3 regions of the Companilactobacillus sp. HBUAS59699 genome follow, and region 1 is predicted to be linked to each of the others. Evidence: predicted binding sites of a transcription regulator. Region 1 holds the regulator's gene; each other region holds the start of a gene.
What was found. Region 1 encodes HrcA, which represses chaperone genes, less so after heat shock. Its sites were predicted from a motif close to TTAGCACTCNNNNNNNNNGAGTGCTAA; they were not measured.

Region 1 (4,641 bases):
GACTGATTGATGTTTGCATAACACCAGATAAGTCCTTCTTAGCCTTTTCAGCAGCATCCTTTAATCTTTGTAGAGCCATCTTGTCTTGTGACAAGTCAACACCGTTCTTGTTCTTGAATTGTTCAACTAACCAGTCGATAACCTTTTGATCAAAGTCATCACCACCAAGGTGTGTGTCACCATTTGTTGAAAGTACTTCGAAGACACCGTCACCTAATTCAAGGATAGAAACATCAAATGTACCACCACCAAGGTCATAAACAAGAATCTTTTCGTCACCCTTGTCGTTATCAAGACCATAAGCAAGTGCTGAAGCAGTTGGTTCGTTAACGATACGTTGAACGTTCAAACCGGCAATCTTACCAGCATCTTTAGTAGCTTGTCTTTGTGAATCATTGAAGTATGCAGGAACTGTAATAACAGCATCTGTAACAGGTTCGCCAAGATAGTCTTCTGAGAACTTCTTGATGTGTTGCAAGATCATAGCTGAAATTTCTTGTGGAGTATATGACTTGCCAGCAACAGTAACTTTGTAACCTGCTTCACCCATATGTCTCTTGATTGATGAAACTGTATCAGGGTTAGTGATTGCTTGTCTCTTAGCAACTTCACCAACTTGAATTTCACCATCTTTAAAAGCTACAACTGAAGGAGTTGTTCTTGCACCTTCGGGGTTAGCAATAATCTTTGGTGAGCCACCTTCAAGTACGGCAACAGCTGAGTTAGTTGTACCTAAATCAATACCAATAACTTTTGACATAAATATAAACCTCTTTTGAATTTTAATATTATTTATTAACTAAATTATGAAGAACTATTGTGCTACAACGACCATTGCTGGACGAAGTACACGATCTTCTAGCTTGTAACCTTTTTGTAGAACTTGGACAACAGTATCTTTTTCATGATCTTTATCAGCTGGTACAGTTTGAACCGCTTGACTATCAGTTGGATCAAACTTCTTACCAGCATTGTCGATAATCGTTACATGATTATCAGTCAATGCCTTAACCATATGTTGTTGAACCATTTCGATACCCTTCTTTAGTTGCTTGCCAGCATCATCGCTGACTTCAACTGCCAAAGCTCTTTCTAAGTTATCAATAACTGGAAGAATTTCTGTAGCCAATTTTTGACCATCATATTTAAGGATTCCGGCAACTTCCTTCTTATGACGATTATTCATATTTTGAATTTCAGCTTGGCTTCTCAAAAACTTATCTTCTAGTTCTGAATTCTTAGCCTCAAGATCCTTGATTTTTGCATCCTTAGGATCGATTTTGGTTACTTTTTCAGCATCCTTCTTTGCATCCTTAGCAGTGTCTTTTGCTTTTGACTCTGTCTTAGATGCGGTCTTCGTCTGTTCACTAGAAGATTTAATATCTTCTTGCTTCTCTTTATCTGCCATTACTTCCTCCTAAATATCAAGAATCATCATACCGTGAATAATAATCGATCAAGCGCTTTGCCAGCTCTTGTCTAAATTCACCTAATAACCCAATTAATTGTGAATAATGCATTGTTGTAGGACCAAGCAAAGCAATTACCCCTTTACCATGATGACCAACATCATAGTTTGCAGTGATAATACTGTAGTTCTTCAATGCATCGGATCCTAACTCACTACCTAAACGAACTCTGATTCCATCATCAGTGTCGTTGGGATCAAGCAATTTCTTCAAATCTGTACTTTGATTAATAATTGAGAATAATGATTGAACTTCTGATAGATCTTCGTTATTCGCGTAATTTAACAAATTCAATTGACCATCAACGAAATACTTTTCCGATCCGGCTTTTTTGAACAGCTGATCTATCATATCGATCAATCCATCGTTTGAATACATATACTCAGATAAGATAGCTGGTATATCATTGTGAAGCATCTTTAAAACTCGTGGCAACGGTTGTCCAACCAACTTATCATTAACAACTCTTACGATTTTTTCGATTAACTCTGTATCAAAGTTTTCATCGATCGTATAAATATTACTCTCAACATTATTGTCGCTTGTGACGATGATCGCCATAATTTGACGCGAATTCAAAGGTACGATCCTAAATCCTGTTAGGAGGATCGAACTACTCTCTGGTCCCAATGTGATTGCTGTATAACTAGTTAGATGAGATAAGATTTTCGCCGATTGTTCAATGATGTCATCAATTTGATGATATGTTTGACCAAAATCCTCGTCGATTCTCTTTGCGATATCTTGTGGTACGGTAGTTGGTTGTACCAAATTATCGAGATAATAACGATATCCCATTGCGGAAGGAATACGACCGGAAGATAAATGAGTCTTCTCTAAGTAGCCTATTTCTTCTAGCACTGCCATTTCATTTCTGATCGTTGCTGAACTGACGTGAAATGGTAATGCATTCATCAATGTTTTTGAACCAACCGGCTGGCCGGTATCTGTGAAAATGCGCACGACTTCTTTCAAGATTGCATCTTGACGTTCCGATAACATTCTACCGTCCTCCTTTTAGCACTATTCATATTGGAGTGCTAACAATGTAAAATATAACAATCTATGCTTATAGTGTCAAGTGGTGAGACTCATAAAATTAAAAATTTGCACAAAGAAAAAAGCAGGTCACAAAAACCTGCTAATATTAATGTTTCTTAAAGTAATTCAGTGAATCTTCTTTATCCTTGTGAAGCTGTTTGACCAAACCATCAGCATCACTGAACTTAACTTCGCCACGAAGATAGTGTAACCATTCAACGCGGACGTCTTTTCCATAAATGTCTTCATCAAAATCAAAGATATTACATTCGATCGTCACACCGGTATCTTCCTTAAAAGTTACATTGTATCCAACTGATGTCATCGATGGATACCATTTGCCGTCAATCTCAATACGAGTCACGTACACACCGATAGAAGGCTTTAACTGTGATTTGCTAGTAACCACATTGGCCGTCGGATAACCAAGCGTACGGCCACGTTGTAAGCCATGTACGACGGTTCCTTGATTCTGGTAGGAATATCCTAGTAATTCGTTAGCATAATCAACTCTATCGTTTAATATTAACTTCTTAATAGTGCTAGAGCCGATCTTTTCATCATTTATCATTTGCTCAGGCACAGTTATAACTTCAAATCTACCTTTAGCAAAGCTAGGGAGAGTCTCCATATTGGCGATATCCTTTTTCCCATAAGTGTAATCAAAGCCGGCAACGATATACTTGGTTCTCATTTTGACCATATAATCGTCGACAAACTCCTGTGGTGGCAAACTAGCGAATTCTGAAGTGAATTCAACAAAGTATAAATAATCGACACCTAGTTCTTCAACTAACTCAGCTTTGCGTTCCATAGTGGAAATATATTTATAATTTTCTTCATGTTGATATATTTCTCGAGGTGAACGATCAAAAGTCAAAAGAACCGATTTTAGTCCTTTTTGACGTGCCAAATCTACCCCACGTTGAATCACTTTTTGATGGCCACGATGAACTCCGTCAAAAAATCCCATGATCAATACGATATCTGATCCTGGTATTTGATTATTCTTCAGCGGATGTGTAACATTCACGATCTCCATCAGTTCATCCCCTTAATCATTATTTAATAACATAGTTTCTGGAATCCACAATTGACGCTCATCATTGTATTTATAAATTGCTTTAGTTACATGATTGCGAGTAACACGCATCAGATTGGACTTGTCATAACCTGATAAATCCAAGAATCCGCCATGCAGTACACGGACCTCCCACTCCTCATCAGTCAATTCATGTGCCTGCATATCGGATAATACATCATCAGTGCTCCGCAAGAAATCATGATTTCCTTCTGACATCATACGCTCAATATCAGCCAATTTGTATGTTTCATCGATATTGAATCCAGCACTTTCTGTTCTCGTCAGCTTGGACATAAATGACGGTACGCCAAGTAAATCACCGTATTCGACGGCCAAGGTTCTAACGTAAGTACCTTTGGAACATTTAACGTGGAATCGTAATTTTTGTGTTCCTGTTTCCGAGTCAAACTCGGGTTCGTCCAACATATAAAAATCATAAATATGAATATGACGTTCTGGTCGCTCTACTTCTATCCCAGCTCGAGCATATTCGTATAATTTCTTTCCATTAACCCGAACAGCTGAGAACATTGGCGGAATTTGAGTCAAATCACCTATCATTTTTTGGAAGTTAGCATTCAATTCTTCCTTAGTAAAGGCTTGATCCAGCTTTACTTCCTTTACAGTCTCACCTTCACGGTCTTCAGTAGTTGTTGATCTGCCTAGAGTTATCTCACCTTCGTATTCTTTAGGTGAACCTGTTAAGCGATTTACTAACTTAGTTGCCTGGCCAACACAAATTGGTAATACTCCATCAACTAATGGATCTAGAGTACCTGTATGACCAATTTTTTTTGTGTGCAAAATTTTTCTTAATTTATAAACATAATCAGAACTTGTCATTCCAATTTCTTTATTTAGGGGAATTACTCCGTTCATTGCTATCTCCCGATTCGATAAAATTATTTACTTAAACATATCAATGACTATTTTACTAGTAATCTTATACAATAACATTCATTTTTTTAAGTTACTTACAAAAAAAAGACCCAACAATGTAAATTGTTGAATCTTTAATTCTATTTATTAGCTTCGTCTTGGTGCATT
Region 2 (4,641 bases), on a different contig from region 1:
CAATTCACCATATAAAAATTGCGGATCAGAAATCAGTTCACCGTTCGTATTACGATGGTAAATAACAACTGGAGCAGCAATTTGCTTGAAGTAAATCAAATAAATTCCGTCTGGATTAGGAATAAATGACTGTTGGAAGTTTTGAACAGAGGATAAAACATAGCCCGGGATGGTTTTCCAAGGCATATCAAGTGCGTCCATATAATGGCCTTGAAGAGTGACTGGTTCGGCAATTTGATTACCTACTGAGTCAATGTAGTTGATTGTAATCTCTATATCATTACGAGTTATTTTTTTTACTTTGGAAGAAACTAAATTATTATTCATATGCATGTCCCCGTGTTTAGGGGAACTGGTTCTTTTTCTTATTTTCCCCATAGTTAGACCCCTTCAATGTACTTTTTAATTATTGTAATTCTAACATAGTAAAGTAGTATAAAAGTTGCTCTCAAGCCGTTAGGGGGATAATTTAAATGAAATATAAAGAAGACTAAAGAAAATTTTAAGGATTATACAGAGTGGGGTAGATTTGGGCAAAAAAATAAACCGAGATTGTAATCATCTCGATTTATCTTTACCTATTATAATAAGTTATTTGTTTTCTGTAGACGAATTGTCAGCCGGTAGATCACTTGATGAGCTGTTGTACTTACCAATTGTAATCTTACCATCGACGATTTTAGCTTCTAGATCTTTTTCTTGAGCGTTGTCTAAGAAGTAATCGGCAACTTTGTCTTCGATTTGTTCTTCGATAACTCTTCTCAATGGACGAGCACCCATCTTAGGATTGAAGCCAAGATCAACAAGCTTTTCCTTAGCATCTCTTGTAACGTGAATACTCAAGCCTTGATCGGCAATCATTGAGTTAGTATCATCAAGCATCAAGTCGACGATCTTCATCAAGTTAGCCTTAGTTAATGAATTGAATTCAACGATACCGTCGAATCTGTTCAAGAATTCAGGTTTGAAGAATTCTGATAGACGATTGATGATTGAATGTGTGTGACCACTTGCTTCAGCACCGAAACCAACATTTGCTTCTTGCAAACCTTGTCCGGCATTAGAAGTCATGATAATGATCGTATCTTTGAAGCTGACTGTACGTCCTTGAGAATCTGTCAAACGTCCGTCATCAAGAATCTGTAAGAACATGTGCATTACGTCAGGATGAGCTTTTTCGATTTCATCTAATAGGATCAAACTGTATGGATTACGACGAACTTGTTCAGTCAATTGACCAGCTTCTTCGTAACCAACATACCCTGGAGGTGAACCGATAAGCTTAGACACACTGTGTTTCTCCATGTACTCAGACATATCGAAACGAATCATTGAATCTTCAGTACCGAATAGCTCACGTGCTAATTGTTTAGCAAGTTCAGTCTTACCAACACCAGTAGGTCCAACAAATAGGAAACTACCGATTGGACGACCAGACTTATTGAATCCAACTCTGTTACGACGAATTGCTTTAGCAACTTGATCGACAGCTTCGTCTTGTCCAATAACGTGACTCTTCAAGTCGGGTCCCAAGTTCTTCAATTGAACTTGTTCGTTTGATTGAAGTTCACCGACAGGGATGTTTGTCTTTTCTTCAACGATTTGTTGAATGTTCTTTTCGGTGATAACACTCTCATCAGATGGTTTTTCTTTGGCACTGTCCTTCATATCTTGGAACTTAGTTACTTGATCACGATAGTAAGCAGCCTTTTCGTAATCTTCATTACGTAGAGCGGCTTGCTTTTGAACTTCAGCATCAGAGATCTTATTGTCTAAGTCAGCCATGTCAACGTGATTGATTTGGAGGTTCTTCTTAGAGCCAGCTTCATCGATCAAGTCGATAGCCTTATCAGGCAAGAATCTATCTTGGATATAACGTGCAGATAATTCTGCAGCTGCCTTGATAGCTTCATTTGAATATTTTACATGATGATAGTCTTCGTACTTAGGTTGGATACCTTTTAGAATTTGAACAGTTTCTTCTACTGAAGGTTCATCAACTTGAACAGGTTGTAGACGACGTTCTAGAGCTGAGTCCTTTTCGATAGTTCTGTATTCATTCAAAGTAGTAGCACCAACTAATTGAAGATCACCACGGGCTAGGGCAGGTTTCAAGACGTTACCAGCGTCCATTCCACCTTCAGCGTTACCAGCACCGACGATTTCATGGATCTCATCTATAAATAGGATGATTTCCTTACTCTTTTGTAATTCTTGGATCAATTGTTGCATACGTTGTTCGAATTGACCACGGACACCAGTTCCCTGAACTAGTGACACAACGTCTAGACGAACGACACGTTTGTTTTGTAGTTTTTCTGGAACATCTCCATCAACGATCTTTTGTGCAAGACCTTCGACGACAGCTGTTTTACCAACACCAGCTTCACCGATTAAGACGGGATTGTTCTTTGTTCTTCTATTTAAAATTTCAATTACACGGTTAATTTCTTTATCACGACCGATAACAGGGTCGATTTGGCCTTTTTTAGCCAATTCTGTTAAATCAACACCATATTGATCTAACACACCATTTCCACGATTGCGGCCACGGTTGTTTCCACCGTTACCACCAGTCTGTGTTTGTGGACCTTGTTGACCAATGCCATTAGCAGCTTGTGCGCCACCATTGTTCAAGGCATTGAACAAGTCTTCAAAACTTGAAAAACCGTATGGATTTTCTGCCATATTATTCATACCTTCGTTAGCTTGATTTCGTAGTTGTTGATAGCAATTCTGACAGAGGTTTATTTCTGTACGTTGACCATTAACACTTGTATACAAATGAATTGTTGCTTCATTTTTGTGACAATTTTGACAAAGCACTGACACCCCACCTTTCTGTCTCATATACAGGATACAACGGTAGTATATAATTAGCACTCGCATAATGCAAGTGCTAAGTCTTGAAAATCTCATGTAAATTATTAAGAAATTTATCGAGAAAAGTAATACGTTTTCAAATCGCTTGCATGTAAGCGGTGCATGGCTTATTATAAAAGGGTTCATTGAGAGGTTTTTATGTAAAACTCTTGTGAAAGAAACTATATAATGGTAAATTAGTTAGTGAATATTTGTAGAATACTACAATAATTTTAAAAATATGGTGAGGTATTTATATTATGGAAAAGAAAGAATTTCACATTATTGCAGAAACAGGAATCCACGCACGTCCAGCTACTATGTTAGTACAAGCTGCTAGCAAGTTTGCTTCAGATATCAACATTGAATTCAATGGCAAGTCAGTTAACCTTAAGTCAATCATGGGTGTTATGTCACTAGGTGTTGGCCAAGGTGCTGATGTTACAATCACAGCCGATGGTGATGACGCTGCCGAAGCTATCGTTGCTATTTCAGACACAATGACAAAGGAAGGTCTTGCTGAATAATGGTTAAAACTATCAAAGGGATTGCAGCTAGTGACGGTATCGCTACAGCTGAAGCATACCTTTTAGTTCAACCAGATTTGTCTTTCGATAAAAAGAGCATTTCTGACGCTGACGCTGAAGTTAGTCGTCTAAAGGATGCAATCGCAACATCAGATGCTGAACTAACAAAAATCAGAGACGTAGCTAAAGAATCACTTGGTGAGGAAGAAGCTCAAGTTTTTGATGCACACAAAATGATTTTGGCTGATCCAGAATTCACAGGTGCAATCGAACAAGAAATTAAAGATCAAACCGTTAATGCTGAACAAGCACTTGACGATGTTTCAAAGAACTTTATCGCAATTTTTGAAGGAATGACAGACAATCCTTACATGCAAGAACGTGCTGCCGATGTACGCGATGTCACAAAACGTGTAATGGCACACTTACTTGGTGTTGAATTACCTAATCCTTCACTAATCGATCATGAAGTAATTATCGTTGCTCATGATTTGACACCTAGTGATACTGCTCAATTAAATAAGAAGTATGTTAAAGGTTTCGTTACTGATATCGGTGGACGTACTGCTCACTCAGCTATCATGGCTCGTTCTTTGGAACTACCAGCTGTTGTTGGTACTAACACAATCACTGGAGACGTTAAAGATGGTCAAACCGTAATCCTTGATGGACTTAACGGTGCTGCTATTATCGACCCTTCAGATGAAGATATCAAGAAATATGACAAGATGGCAAAAGACTTTGCTGCTCAAAAAGCAGAATGGGAAAAATTAAAGAATGAAGCCACAGTTACTGCTGATGGCAAACACTTTGATATTGCCGCTAATATCGGTACACCAGATGACCTAGATGGCGTTATTGCCAATGGTGCTGAAGGTATCGGACTTTACCGTACAGAATTCTTGTATATGCAATCAGATGAACTTCCAACAGAAGATGATCAATTTGAAGCATACAAGAAAGTTCTTGAAGGTATGAAAGGTAAGCCAGTTGTTGTTCGTACAATGGATATTGGTGGTGACAAGCATTTGCCATACCTACCACTTCCAGAAGAAATGAACCCATTCTTAGGTTACCGTGCTATTCGTATCAGTTTGGATAGACAAGAAATCTTCAGAACACAACTTAGAGCCTTGTTACGTGCCTCAGCATTCGGTCAATTACGTATCATGTTCCCTATGATCGGTACATTGGCAGAATTCAGATCAGCTAAGAAGATCTTCGAAGAAGAAAAAGCTAAGTTAGTTGAAAA
Region 3 (4,641 bases), on a different contig from region 1:
TTGCCAGAGAGTGTCCCTATTCCTAAGACTGATTCACCGATCAATATTTATAAGTTGCCACTGGATTTAATTTCTTTGAATTATTTCATTGCCCACCCAGCTGACAAAACTCTAAGTGCGGCTGAAACTGAACTGATAGATTCCTTTTTACACTACTTAAAATTTGATATTGAAGTAAAAGACGCTAGTCCGATGATAAGTTAATTATCATTGAACTAGCGTTATTTTTTGTCTTTAAGTCATTTCACTTTACAAGAGTCAAAAAAATAACCATTCCTACGTTGGTGTAGAAATGGTTATTTTGGTTTTGTTTTTAAGTTATTGTCTAAGTAACTTTTATAGTAGTTTGTTTAAGTTTTTGGAGCTTTGATACTTTGGAGCTGAATCGCGTTTGCGATGGACAACTCTCTACATCATGCCGCCCATACCACCGGCAGCTGGGTTAGCACCTGCGGCTGGTTGTGCGTCTTTTGGTTCTGGCTTGTCAGCAACAACTGCTTCTGTTGTCAAGATCAATGCGGCAACACTGGCAGCGTTTTGTAGAGCTGAACGTGAAACCTTAGTTGGGTCGATGATTCCGGCGTCAACCATGTTTTCCCACTTGTCAGTTGCTGCGTTGTAACCAACTTCTGGCTTTTGATCCTTCATGTGTTCAACGATAACTGATCCTTCAAGACCGGCATTTTCAGCAATTTGACGTACTGGTTCTTCAAGAGCTCTAACAACGATATTGATACCTGTTTGAACGTCGCCTTCACCCTTAACAGCCTTAACTGTATCGATGATGTTCAAGAATGCTGTACCACCACCAGCTACATAGCCTTCTTCAACGGCAGCACGTGTAGCATTAAGAGCATCTTCAATTCTGTACTTACGTTCCTTAAGTTCTGTTTCAGTAGCAGCACCGACTTTAACAACGGCAACACCACCTGATAACTTAGCCAAGCGTTCTTGTAACTTGTCACGGTCGAAGTCTGATGTTGTGTCAGCAATTTGTTTCTTGATTGTGTCAACACGTTCATCAATAGCTTCTTTTTGACCAGCACCTTCAACGATTGTTGTGCTGTCCTTTGTAACTGTAACCTTACCAGCTTGACCTAATTGATCCATAGTTGTGTCTTTTAGTTCTAGTCCAAGATCTGAAGTAATTACTGTACCACCAGTTAATGTAGCGATATCTTGTAATTGTTCCTTACGACGATCACCAAAGCCTGGAGCCTTAACAGCAACAACATTGAATGTTCCACGGATCTTGTTCAAAACAAGTGTTGGTAATGCTTCACCATCAATATCGTCAGCAACGATCAATAGTGACTTACCTTGTTGAACGATTTGTTGTAGTAATGGCAAAATATCTTGGATATTTGAGATCTTCTTATCTGTGATCAACAAGTATGGATTGTCTAAGTCAGCTTCCATCTTGTCATTATCTGTAACCATGTATTGTGAAATATATCCACGATCAAATTGCATACCTTCAACAACATCAAGTGTTGTATCGATACCCTTTGATTCCTCAATTGTGATAACACCATCGTTACCAACTTTTTCCATAGCGTCAGCGATCAACTTACCAGTTTCTTCACTAGCTGATGAAACTGAAGCAACTTGAGCAATATCTGACTTGCCAGCTACCTTGTGTGAAATCTTGTGTAGTTGGTCAACGGCTGCTTCTGTAGCCTTTTCGATACCTGTTCTGATACCAACAGGGTTAGCACCAGCAGTAACGTTCTTCATACCTTCTTTGATGATAGCTTGAGCCAAGACTGTGGCTGTAGTAGTACCATCACCGGCAATATCATTTGTCTTTGAAGCAACTTCAGAAACAAGCTTTGCACCCATGTTTTCGAAGTGGTCTTCTAATTCAATACTCTTAGCAATAGTTACACCATCATTTGTGATCTCTGGTGAACCATAGTTCTTTTCAAGAACAACATTTCTACCCTTTGGTCCGATAGTTGTTTTAACTGTGTCAGCTAATTTGTTAACACCGTCTAACATTTTTGAACGTGCATCTTCTGAAAACTTAATTTCTTTTGCCATACTTTCACACTCCAATAATTTTTTTGTAATTTAACTTCTCATTTTAAATTATTATTTTTCAACGATTGCCATGATATCTTTTTCGTGTAAGATTAAATAATCGGTATCATCAAACTTAACATTTGAGCCAGCATACTTATCAAAAAGTACCTTGTCGCCAACCTTAATGTGCATTGGTAATGTCTTTCCATCTTCTGTTATTGAGCCTTCACCAACAGCTACAACTTCAGCTGTTTGTGGCTTTTCTTTAGCGTTGTTAGCAAGAACAATGCCGCCTACTGTCTTCTCTTCTTCTTTATCGACTGTTACAATAACTCTGTCTCCAAGTGGTTTTAACAATTTGAATGCCTCCGATGATTAATATTTATTTTAATTTAGCACTCCAAGTTCTGTTGTGCTAATCACATGTTTTATATTAACATTTTATTGTGAACATGCAAGTATTTACCTTTAGAAAAAATAGGAGAAATTATGAAATATTCAACAAATCAATTTTTAACTCTGGCTACATATGTCGTTTTACTCTTCATCGGCTCACTGCTGTCAATGGTTCAGGTGACTGGGTCAGCGTATTTTATCATCATTACTTTGGCCGCAATTTTAGCGACTGGGATCATGATTTTTTTAACACAAAAAAGTACTCCAAACGAATTAGAAGAAAAAACTGATCTAAATCACAAATTACAATGGATCATCGTTGGTGCTGTCGGTGCTTTGATTTTGCAACTAGGATTAGGATTCATCGATCAGCAGATCTTTCACACTAGTACGACCTCAGCTAATACTTTACAGCTATTAACTTTGGTACACGCTTATCCATATTACTTCGCATACGTTTTGATCTGTGCTCCCATCATGGAGGAAATAATTTTTAGACGCGTCTTCTTTGCCAATTTGATCAAGCCCACTAATATCTACTGGGCAGCCGCAATCTCAGCTATTTTCTTTGCTTTGATGCATCAAGATACTAGATTCATTGTTTATGTGGCCATGGGACTATGGTTCTCATTTATTTATTACAAGTCAAAAAATATTTATGTCAGTGCTGGTAGTCACTTGGTTATGAATACATTAGTCGTCATGATCAGTATGAGATAAAAAAAGTTGAGATTTCCGCTTTGGAAGTCTCAACTTTTTTAATTACATACCACGTTTGTACGCGGCAACGTATTTTTTCCGTTTATCATCATCGAACTCATCTTCACTCTTAGCAATAATGATTGTTGCAAGTGAATTACCAACAACGTTAACAGCAGTACGGCCCATATCGACTAAACGGTCGATACCAGCGATAAATGTTAATCCTTGCATTGGTACACCGATGGTTGAAACAGTGGCTAACAAGACCACGAATGAAGCACCAGGGACACCAGCCATTCCTTTTGATGTCAACATTAGAACAACGATCAATGTGATCTGTTGTCCGATCGACAAGTTAATGTGATAAGCCTGTGCCAAGAATAGTGCGGCAAGTGATTGATAAATCGCTGAACCATCAAGGTTAAAAGTATAACCAGTTGGAATAACGAAGGAAACGATACCTTTACTTGCTCCGTATTTTTGCATTTTATCCATCATCTTTGGCAATGCAGCTTCTGAACTAGCTGTTGTAAAAGCTAAAACAAATTCGTTTTCAATGATTCTAAATAATTCAAAGAAATCAACATGGAACATTCTGCCGACAAAGTACATGATAACGAAGACGAAGAATGCCATAGTTGCATAGGCAATTATGATGAACAGTGCTAATGGCTTCAAAGAATCAAAGCCCATTTCAGCAACTGTAACACCGATCAAAGCACAGACACCAATTGGAGCTGTACGCATAACCCAGTTAGTTACCTTGAACATTACATTGGCAACAGCGTTCAATAAGTCAGTAATGATCTTACCTTCCTTACCGAGTGAGGCTGTTCCTAAACCAAATAATACTGAGAAGAAAATAACTGGAAGCATATCACCCTTACCCATGGCAGCGAAGATATTAGTAGGGATGATACCCATTAAGACTGACCAGATGCCAGAATGCTTAGCTGCCGAGGCTGAAGCCGTATATTGTGAAATACTTGAACCCTTCAGTTCATTGATATTGATATATGAACCGGGATGTGTAACGTTTGCGACAATAATACCAATAATAATAGCTAGAGTCGTCATTACTTCGAAGTAAACCAATGTCTTCAAACCAATTCGACCTAACTTCCTGATATCACCCATATTGGCAATACCAACTGTCAAACACGAAATAACGATTGGCAAAACGATCATTTGGATCAAGGAAATGAACATTGTACCAATGTTCTGCATGACCGTAATTGCACCCTTATTGTGATAAAAAATTTGTCCTAAAACTATACCTAGCACCAGACCGATAATAATTTGCCAGCCTAGACTAAGTCGAAAAAACTTTTGCTTTTGCAATTTAATGCCCCCTTAGAACGTCGGTTTTTATTATAGCAGATTTTTTACAAATTTAATCATATTAAAATAAAATTAATATTTTTTAGTGAAATTATCAAAATAAAATTTTAAGTCCATAAATTTATCAGTAAAAGGATTGTGACCTGCATTGTTTAAAACCGCAATTTGTACATTATT

Region 2: the regulator HrcA is predicted to act here: its motif matches at 2,877-2,903, upstream of U8519_RS09335 (ATP-dependent Clp protease ATP-binding subunit).
Region 3: the regulator HrcA is predicted to act here: its motif matches at 2,418-2,444, upstream of groES (co-chaperone GroES).

What each region holds. Positions count from the first base shown of each region.
Region 1 is NZ_JAYKTV010000001.1:249,515-254,155, reverse strand. It holds gene dnaK (molecular chaperone DnaK) at 1-760, opposite strand, end outside; gene grpE (nucleotide exchange factor GrpE) at 815-1,408, opposite strand; gene hrcA (heat-inducible transcriptional repressor HrcA) at 1,425-2,471, opposite strand; gene ribF (riboflavin biosynthesis protein RibF) at 2,617-3,552, opposite strand; gene truB (tRNA pseudouridine(55) synthase TruB) at 3,565-4,473, opposite strand; gene rbfA (30S ribosome-binding factor RbfA) at 4,614-4,641, opposite strand, start outside.
Region 2 is NZ_JAYKTV010000004.1:192,323-196,963, reverse strand. It holds gene U8519_RS09340 (MucBP domain-containing protein) at 1-327, opposite strand, end outside; gene U8519_RS09335 (ATP-dependent Clp protease ATP-binding subunit) at 592-2,826, opposite strand; gene U8519_RS09330 (phosphocarrier protein HPr) at 3,123-3,389, shown strand; gene ptsP (phosphoenolpyruvate--protein phosphotransferase) at 3,389-4,641, shown strand, end outside.
Region 3 is NZ_JAYKTV010000002.1:48,463-53,103, forward strand. It holds gene U8519_RS03810 (LysR family transcriptional regulator) at 1-204, shown strand, start outside; gene groL (chaperonin GroEL) at 409-2,043, opposite strand; gene groES (co-chaperone GroES) at 2,095-2,382, opposite strand; gene U8519_RS03825 (CPBP family intramembrane glutamic endopeptidase) at 2,515-3,141, shown strand; gene U8519_RS03830 (cation:dicarboxylate symporter family transporter) at 3,184-4,464, opposite strand; gene U8519_RS03835 (alpha/beta fold hydrolase) at 4,537-4,641, opposite strand, start outside.